DNA from 2 places in the Aliiglaciecola aliphaticivorans genome. Region 1 is predicted to be linked to the other one. Evidence: predicted binding sites of a transcription regulator. Region 1 holds the regulator's gene; the other holds the start of a gene.

What was found. The regulator NrdR, encoded in region 1, represses ribonucleotide reductase genes. The targets are predictions, from matches to a motif close to AAACACNANATNTNGTGTTT.
Region 2: the regulator NrdR is predicted to act here: its motif matches at 2,324-2,343, upstream of nrdA (class 1a ribonucleoside-diphosphate reductase subunit alpha).

Annotation. Positions count from the first base shown of each region.
Region 1 covers NZ_BAAGTF010000097.1:10,671-15,103, reverse strand. Annotated here, with positions in the region: gene ribBA (bifunctional 3,4-dihydroxy-2-butanone-4-phosphate synthase/GTP cyclohydrolase II) at 1-433, opposite strand, end outside; gene ACYVIL_RS21795 (riboflavin synthase) at 471-1,133, opposite strand; gene ribD (bifunctional diaminohydroxyphosphoribosylaminopyrimidine deaminase/5-amino-6-(5-phosphoribosylamino)uracil reductase RibD) at 1,169-2,302, opposite strand; gene nrdR (transcriptional regulator NrdR) at 2,335-2,790, opposite strand; gene ACYVIL_RS21780 (DUF6265 family protein) at 2,859-3,338, shown strand; gene ACYVIL_RS21775 (rhodanese-like domain-containing protein) at 3,351-3,749, opposite strand; gene glyA (serine hydroxymethyltransferase) at 3,886-4,433, opposite strand, start outside.
Region 2 covers NZ_BAAGTF010000012.1:32,679-37,111, forward strand. Annotated here, with positions in the region: gene nrdA (class 1a ribonucleoside-diphosphate reductase subunit alpha) at 1-2,102, opposite strand, end outside; gene ACYVIL_RS07275 (HAD-IA family hydrolase) at 2,605-3,285, opposite strand; gene ubiG (bifunctional 2-polyprenyl-6-hydroxyphenol methylase/3-demethylubiquinol 3-O-methyltransferase UbiG) at 3,294-4,007, opposite strand; gene gyrA (DNA topoisomerase (ATP-hydrolyzing) subunit A) at 4,269-4,433, shown strand, end outside.

The sequences.
Region 1 (4,433 bases):
CCGTATGACCGGCGCGATTTAGTACTCCACCTTCTTTGGCAATTAACGGAAAAATATGACCTGGCTGAACGATGTCTTCAGCTTTCGCGTTTTTATCCACAGCCGCTAAAATGGTTTGCGCTCGATCTGCTGCAGAAATACCCGTAGTCACGCCCTGAGCCGCTTCAATTGATACAGTGAAATTAGTTGAGAATTGGGCGTTGTTATTATCAACCATCAGGGGCAACTTCAAACGTTCGCAACGCTGTGCAGTCATAGGCAAACAAACAAGTCCCCGGGCATGGGTAACCATAAAATTGATCGCCTCAGGTGTCGCATGTTCTGCGGCCATAATCAAATCACCTTCATTTTCCCGATCTTCATCGTCCATCAGGATTACCATCTTGCCTTGTTTGATGTCTTCGATTATTTCTTCGATGCTGTGCATTGCCATTGTAGGGGGTACTCTGTTCTTTTATATTAAATTAGGGTTATTTTAAATAACCATTTTCCGCCAAAAATTGCAGATCTATGCCTTGCGACTTTTGACTATGTGCGGCTTTATCTCCTAAAATCAAGCGTTCCAAATAACGGGCAATCAAATCGACTTCCAAATTCACTAAGCTGCCGACTTGGTAGTTGCCAATAATAGTTTCTTGCAATGTATGTGGAATTAACGTGAGCATAAATTTGGCACCGTCCACGTCATTTACCGTCAGGCTAACACCATCTATGGTTATAGAGCCCTTTTCGGAGATATATTTGGCGAGTTCATCTGGTGCTTGAATCCAAATTTCTAACCAGCGATCGATTGGATTGATAGCCACGATTTTGCCTACCCCATCCACATGCCCACTGACAATATGACCACCAAAGCGAGAACTGGCTTGCATGGCTTTCTCAAGGTTGACTTTGTCTCCCACCGTGTAGTTGGCAAAACCAGAACGTTTTATGGTTTCCGGAGAGACATCAACGCTGTAGTGTTTATCTGAAAAGTCCACAACCGTTAAACACACCCCGTTAGTGGCGATACTGTCACCCAACGCCACATCAGACATATCCAGTTTTTGCACTGCAACGGTCAAACGAATATCGTCACCCTTAGGTTGCAATTTAGCGATATGACCAACGTCTTCTATTATTCCAGTAAACATGTTTTATAATCCGATATTTGCAGAAGTTTATTCTTCTATTCAGTAGTTTGATTAAAATGCGCAACCATTTTTAAATCGTCACCAACCATTCTAACGCTAGACCATTTTAATCGCTTAGCTTGATTCATTTGGGTCAGCTCATCCATCACAAACAAATTCTGTCCCTTGTCCCCTAATAGTTTGGGCGCTTGGTATAAAATCAATTCATCCACTAGATTTTGTTGCACTAACGCCCCTGCGAGCATGCCACCAGCTTCAACCCAAACCTCATTTAATTGTTTGTCAGCTAAAACCCGCAACATGGCTGCTAAATCAAGTTTATTCCCCACACTGGCAATCTGCACTTGTTCTACGCGGGCTCTTAATAGCGGGTTGGGTTTACGATTAATAATTAGGTTTTGACCAGGCAGGTCAAACATTTTCAAATTGTCATTCAGTTGATTTTTACCATCCAGAATAATTCGTAAGGGCTGACGAAGTTCAGACTCTTGGATCAGGTTTTTCGCACTATTTAATTCGTTGTACCTGACATTTAAACTTGGATTGTCAGCTAACACCGTTCCTGAACCAGACAATATTCCGCAGCTTCTAGCGCGATGTGCTTGCACATCCGCCCTTGCATCTGGACCAGTAATCCATTGACTGAGTCCATTCGCTAATGCCGTTTTACCATCTAAACTTGCGGCTAATTTTACGCTCAGCCAGGGACGATTATTTTGCATGCGTTTAATGAAACCACGATTTAACTCTTGTGCTTGCTCGCTGAGAAGCCCGAAAGAGACATCTATGCCATGTTCGGATAACCGCTTTAACCCACTCCCTGCCACAGTAGGATTGGGATCAACCATAGCAGCGACTACTCGTTTCACACCGGCTTGAATTAATGCATCAGCACAGGGGGGAGTTCTACCGAAATGGCTACAGGGTTCTAAGGTAACGTAGGCAGTTGCCCCTAGGGCTTGCTCCCCTGCTTGCTTAAGGGCATGCACTTCAGCATGGGGAGTTCCCGCTTTATGATGCCAACCTTGGCCTATTACCTCACCATTTGTATTAGCAATAACACAACCAACATTTGGATTGGGTGTTGTCGTAAATTGCCCTTTACGAGCCAACTTAATGGCAAGACTCATCAAATGATGGTCTAGCCTCGAAAAATGAAAAGCAGACATTGTGTCGCAAACTTCCTAAATAAATACGCTAATCAGGGTTTCTCACCTAATTTAGCAATTTCTTCACCAAACTCCCGAATGTCTTCGAAGGAACGATAAACCGAAGCAAAACGCACATAAGCCACCTTATCCAGTTCTTTGAGGGCATCCATGATGAGGCCTCCTAAGAACTCACTACTGATTTCTCGCTCTCCGGTTGCGCGCAACGATGACTTCAATTGACTGATGCAATGTTCGACTTTTTCCGTACTCACAGGACGCTTTTCTAGAGCACGTAGTAAACCTGCACGAAGTTTATCTTCATTAAATGGTTCTCTGGAACCATCACGTTTAACCACTCTTGGCATGACTAACTCGGCGATTTCAAACGTCGTAAATCGCTCGTGACAAGTAGTACACTCTCGCCTGCGGCGCACCTGATGACCTTCAGCAACCAACCTGGAATCGATAACTTTAGTTTCTTGTTCTGAGCAGAAAGGACAAAACATAGTCGTATTTTCTTTTCACTATCTATAGATGCTGGCTAAACTAGCATAAAAAAGTTAAAAGGTGATACATGCAACGTTTAATTTATCTATTATCAATAGTGATAATAACGCTTAGTTGGTCAGCGACAGCTGCAGACTCGAAATGTGATGGGCTGCTTAAACTGCAATGGATTTTGGGTGACTGGGAAACCCTTCCGGATGGCAACACCCAAGAAAATTGGTTAAAAATCAGCGACGATACCTTCACCGGCTCTGGCAGCAGCCGTGATGTTTCTGGCGTCCTTGAGCAACAAGAAAGCATGCGTTTAGTACACATGCAAAGGGAAGTCTTCTATTTGGCAAAAGTCGGCCACAATAGTCTACCTGTGGCCTTTAAAGCTAAAAATTGTGACTCGAATACCGTTACTTTCGTCAATCCAAATCACAACTTTCCCAAGCAAATACTATATTTACGCACAGATAATAAATTGGTCGTCAATGTAACAGGTAGTAATGGCAAGGGATTTACTGTGCATTATCAATTGAAGCCCAATAAAAATGCGCCCTAACAGGCATTTTCTTTACTCATTAATGACGAGCTTGAACCCTTCATCCAACCAGCCTGTTATTCCGCCTATGAGTTTCTTAACAGGGCGGCCGAGCTCAGCAAGTTTAAGGGCAGCTTTATCCGCGCCATTACAATGGGGACCGGCACAATACACGATAAAGAGAGTGTCACTGGGGTACATGTGAATAGTTTCAGCTTTAATATTCTTATGGGGTAAGTTTATTGCGTTAGGTAAGTGCCCTTGTTCAAATAACAATAAGCTTCTCACATCCAATAATACAAAATCTTGGCGATTATTGCTGATCGCAAAATGCGTATCCCAACAGTCTGTTTCTAAACTGAGTAAACTCGCAAAATGGGCTTTAGCAACTTCCGCTGCAGCTGCAGGGACTCTTGACACAACTGATGACATACACGCCTCCATTTAAAGTTGAGTTTTATTATCAACAACTTAATTGAAAACACCAAGTAGCTAGTCAGCCAATTACCGATTATTTTGAGACAAAAAAGCCGCTTAAAAAGCGGCTAAGTGACGATTAACGTAAATACTACCCGTAAACAGGGAATTTTTCACACAGGTCAACCACTTCTTTCTTGACCCTTTCGATAGTTTCAACGCTTGAGATGTCATCAAGCACATCACAAATCCAATTGGCGACTTGCTTCGCCTCCTGTTCACCAAAACCTCGACGAGTAATGGCTGGAGAACCAATGCGTAAGCCACTAGTGACAAAAGGTGAGCGAGGATCATTAGGTACTGAATTCTTATTAACGGTAATATTTGCACTGCCTAAGGCCGCATCAGCGTCTTTGCCAGTAATATCTTTATCAATGAGATCAAGTAAAAATAAATGATTATCTGTGCCGTCAGAAACAATTTTATAACCACGTTCTTGCATCACGCTGACCATGGCTTTTGCATTTGCCACCACTTGTTTTTGATATTCTTTAAACTCTGGCTCTAACGCTTCTTTAAATGCGACCGCTTTTGCCGCAATCACGTGACACAAAGGACCACCTTGATTGCCAGGAAACACTGAGCTGTTTAACTTTTTATAAATAGTCTCATCACCGCAAGCAGAAAGGATCAATCCGC
Region 2 (4,433 bases), on a different contig from region 1:
GGATCGTAGCTGGTATTGGCAGAAATTGTTTGATCGATAAATTTTTGCATAATGGCACATAACTGTAAGTAACCATCATTGGAGTTGATGTCCCACAGCAATTCATATTGCTCTTTCAACCTTTCGTACTCAGGTACGACTTGTTTCAATACGCCATCTTTTGAAGACTTAATACTAATATGACCTCGAGGTGGCTCAATACCGTTCGTTGCATTGGATATCTGCGACGAGGTTTCTGACGGCATCAATGCAGACAGCGTACTGTTGCGTAATCCGTGTTCCACAATTTCTTTACGCAAGGTTTCCCAATCGTAGTGAAGAGGCTCATCGCATATTTTATCGAGATCCTTTTTATAAGTATCAATGGGTAAGATACCTTGTGAATAGGTTGTTTCGTTAAATTTAGGACAAGCTCCCTTTTCTTTCGCCAAATTATTTGACGCCTTGAGTAGGTAGTATTGCATGGCCTCAAAAGTTCTGTGAATGAGGGCATTACCACTGCCGTCGGAGTACTTCTTACCATTTTTCGCTAAATAATAAGCGAAATTAATCACGCCTATACCTAAGGTTCTTCTATCGATGGAAGCGCGGTATGCAGCAGGAACAGGATAGTCTTGGTAATCTAACAGGCTATCTAGTGCGCGTACTGCTAAGTCTGCCATCTCTTCGAATTCATCAAGGCTTTCAATTGCCCCTAAGTTAAATGCCGATAAGGTACACAGAGCAATTTCGCCATTTTCATCGTTAATGTGCTGCAATGGTTTAGTGGGAAGGGCTATTTCTAAACATAGATTACTTTGTCTAACAGGCGCAACTTTAGGGTCGAAAGGACTGTGAGTATTACAGTGGTCTACGTTTTGTAGATAAATACGACCTGTACTTGCACGTTCTTGCATAAACAAACTGAATAGCTCAACCGCTTTGATTTTCTTTTTACGAATTGAATCATCTTGTTCGTATTTCACATACAAAGCTTCAAACTCATCTTGATCGGCAAAGAAAGCATCATATAGTCCTGGCACATCAGAAGGACTAAACAAGGTAATGTATTGATCTTTGATCATTCGGGTGTACATGAGTTTATTAAACTGCACACCATAATCGAGGTGACGAACTCGGTTTTCTTCCACACCACGGTTATTTTTAAGTACTAGTAAGGATTCAACTTCTAAATGCCATGCTGGGTAGAATAAGGTTGCTGCACCGCCTCTGACACCACCCTGTGAACAACTTTTCACCGCAGTTTGGAAGTATTTATAAAATGGAATACAACCCGTATGATAGGCCTCACCGCCGCGAATTTCACTACCTAGGGCACGAATTCGGCCTGCATTCACACCAATACCTGCTCGTTGACTCACGTATTTAACGATGGCACTTGCAGTGGCGTTAATCGAATCTAAGCTGTCACCTGCTTCAATTAAGACACAAGAGCTAAATTGACGGGTAGGGGTTCTGACCCCAGACATAATCGGCGTTGGTAAGGAGATTTTAAATAAAGACGCAGCGTCATAAAAACGTTTTACATAGTCTAAACGTGTCTCTTTTGGATAGTTAGCAAACAAACATGCCGCGACTAGAATATACAAAAACTGAGCACTTTCGTAGATTTCACCGGTCACTCGATTTTGTACTAGATATTTACCCTCCAGTTGCTTCACTGCAGCATAACTGAAGTTCATGTCTCGCCAATGATCCATGTATTCGTCTAGCTCATTGAGCTCTTGCTCTGAATAGTCTTCTAATATGTGCTGATCATACTTGCCCTTTGCAACCATGCTTTTAACATGGGTAACTAACGCGGGAGGTTCAAATTGACCGTACGCTTTTTTACGTAAATGGAATACGGCTAAACGAGCAGCAAGGTATTGATAATCGGGTGTTTCCGTGGAAATTAAATCAGCCGCAGATTTAATTAAGGTCTCATGAATATCTTCGGTTTTGATACCGTCGTAAAACTGAATATGAGCTTTAATTTCAACTTGAGAAACAGAAACATTTTTTAAGCCTTTGGCCGCCCAAGTTATGACTTTGTGAATTTTGTCCAAATTTAAGACTTCACGTTCACCATCGCGTTTCGTGACATATAGAGAGTTATTCATGTATTTAATTTGCCGTTTAAATAATTAGCGTTACATACCCTGATAACTAAAATTATCGAGTACATTGTATTTTTAAATTAATTTTTAAAAGTATCGTTTTAAACTTTGTGCACACTTAAGGACGTAAAAAGGTCGCGTTTCTCAGCGTTTACTTCCGGTTATTTTTTGAGTAGTTAGAAAAAATGTGACTAGCACAAGATAGAGGTGTTTGCCCTCGTTTGCAACCCAATATCTGGTGGTTTTATCGCCAAAAAAACTTAACCAAATGGTAGGTTAGTATCGACTAACTTAGAAGGGGTATTCACGACGCAGTTAAGCCGATTGCAAGCATATTTTCGATTAAATTTTAAAGTTAAATTATTTTTAAAGGATCAGGTCTGTTTTTAGAATATCACGATATATAGTGTTAAAAATCTTAACAATCACTATATCTGGTATTTTTATGAGCACTCATCTTTATTTATGATAAAACAGAAGTGCATAAATACGATGAATCTATTAACTAGCCAATATCAAGCAACTCAGAGAACTGACTGACAACGTAATCCGCTTTCCAGTCTCTCACCTCGAGTGGATCTTTGATGTAACCATAGAGGGCGGTAACGCTTCCCATATTAGCGTTTTGAGCGGCTTCGATATCTCTTTTGGCATCGCCAACATAGAGGACTTTGTCAGGTGCGATGGACAAAATTCGCGCAGCCTCTAATAACGGCATAGGATGGGGTTTACGTTTGATATAGGTATCCCCACTGATTACCACTGCGCTAGTTTGCATTATCGGGAAGTGGGTCAGCAGTTGGGTCGTTAAAAAGCCTGGTTTGTTGGTGACTATTCCCCAAGGGATAGCATTTTGATTGAACCATTCCAGGGTCTCCATCACGCCATCAAAACAAGTGGTATCGACACAAACATTTTGTTCATAATGGTCGAGTAACATTTGTCGACATGTTTGTAATTCCGTTTCAGAAAGGTTTGCATAGTCATCACCAAACCCTAACTTTAATAAACCTAGGGCGCCATCTGAGGCGACACATCGATATGCATCGTAACTACAAGTTGGCCGGTCATAATGACGCAACACGTGATTCAAGGCATTGCCTAAATCCGCTGCTGTATCTAATAAAGTCCCGTCTAAATCAAATAAAATAGCAGCGTATTGATCATTTAAAAAACCCTTTGCCATGGCCTTGTTTATCCTTCAGGTTTTTGACAATGGACAATGTAATTGACATCGACATTTTGTTCAGAAAGGTAAAATTGTTTCGAAAAAGGATTCATATGCAGGCCAGTCATATGCTGGGTGATAAGATCCGTTTTATCAACCCAGGCTAATAGCTCAGAAGGCTGTATAAATTTTTCGTAATCATGAGTGCCTTTGGGCACTAGGTTTAGAATTTTTTCAGCGCCAACAATGGCCATTAAATAGGATTTTAGATTTCGATTTAAAGTAGAGAAAAATACGTGGCCACCGGGTTTAACTAGTGCCGCGCAAGCTCGCACTATGGAAGCAGGATCTGGCACATGCTCAAGCATCTCGAGGCAAGTTACAATGTCAAACTTATTGCTATGTTGGGCAGCCATTTGCTCTGCGGTTATTTGTTGATAGGTCACCTTTACGCCGGATTCTAGACCATGAAGACGAGCCACTTCTAAGGATTCAGAAGCCATATCAATGCCAGTGACCAGGGCCCCTTGTTTGGCTAAATATTCAGATAAGATACCGCCACCACATCCAACATCAATTATGTTTTTATCAAAAACACCATTGGTACGTTGTTGAATATAGTCTCCTCGAAGAGGATTGATTTCGTGCAAGGGTTTAAATTCTCCTTGCAAATCCCACCACCTAGACGCTAACGCTGAAAATTTATCTATTTCTGCAGCATCTACGTTTTGCTCGGTCATTGTGCACTCCTTTTTTATCTTATTGCTATTATAAGCTGGCATTAATTTAGATAACCAGACCTTTATACCCGAAGATATGCTAAAAAATTGTCTGATTGCACACTATATAAGCGAATGACGGCTATTTATTTTGTTTTCTCGGTGGTAGAATCCACAGTCGATTTAGAACCCACTATAACTAAAAGTGAAGTCGAACTTTTTAAACTGACTTGACCAGTTTCATCAGTAGATTCAGATAATAATTTAGGGACAAGGCTGTATATGACAGACAATGCCAACGAAATTCTCCCCATTAATATAGAGGAAGAACTTAAAAACTCTTACCTCGATTATGCAATGAGTGTCATTGTTGGACGTGCACTACCGGATGTGCGTGATGGGTTAAAACCTGTTCACCGCCGCGTATTGTTCGCCATGAATGAGTTA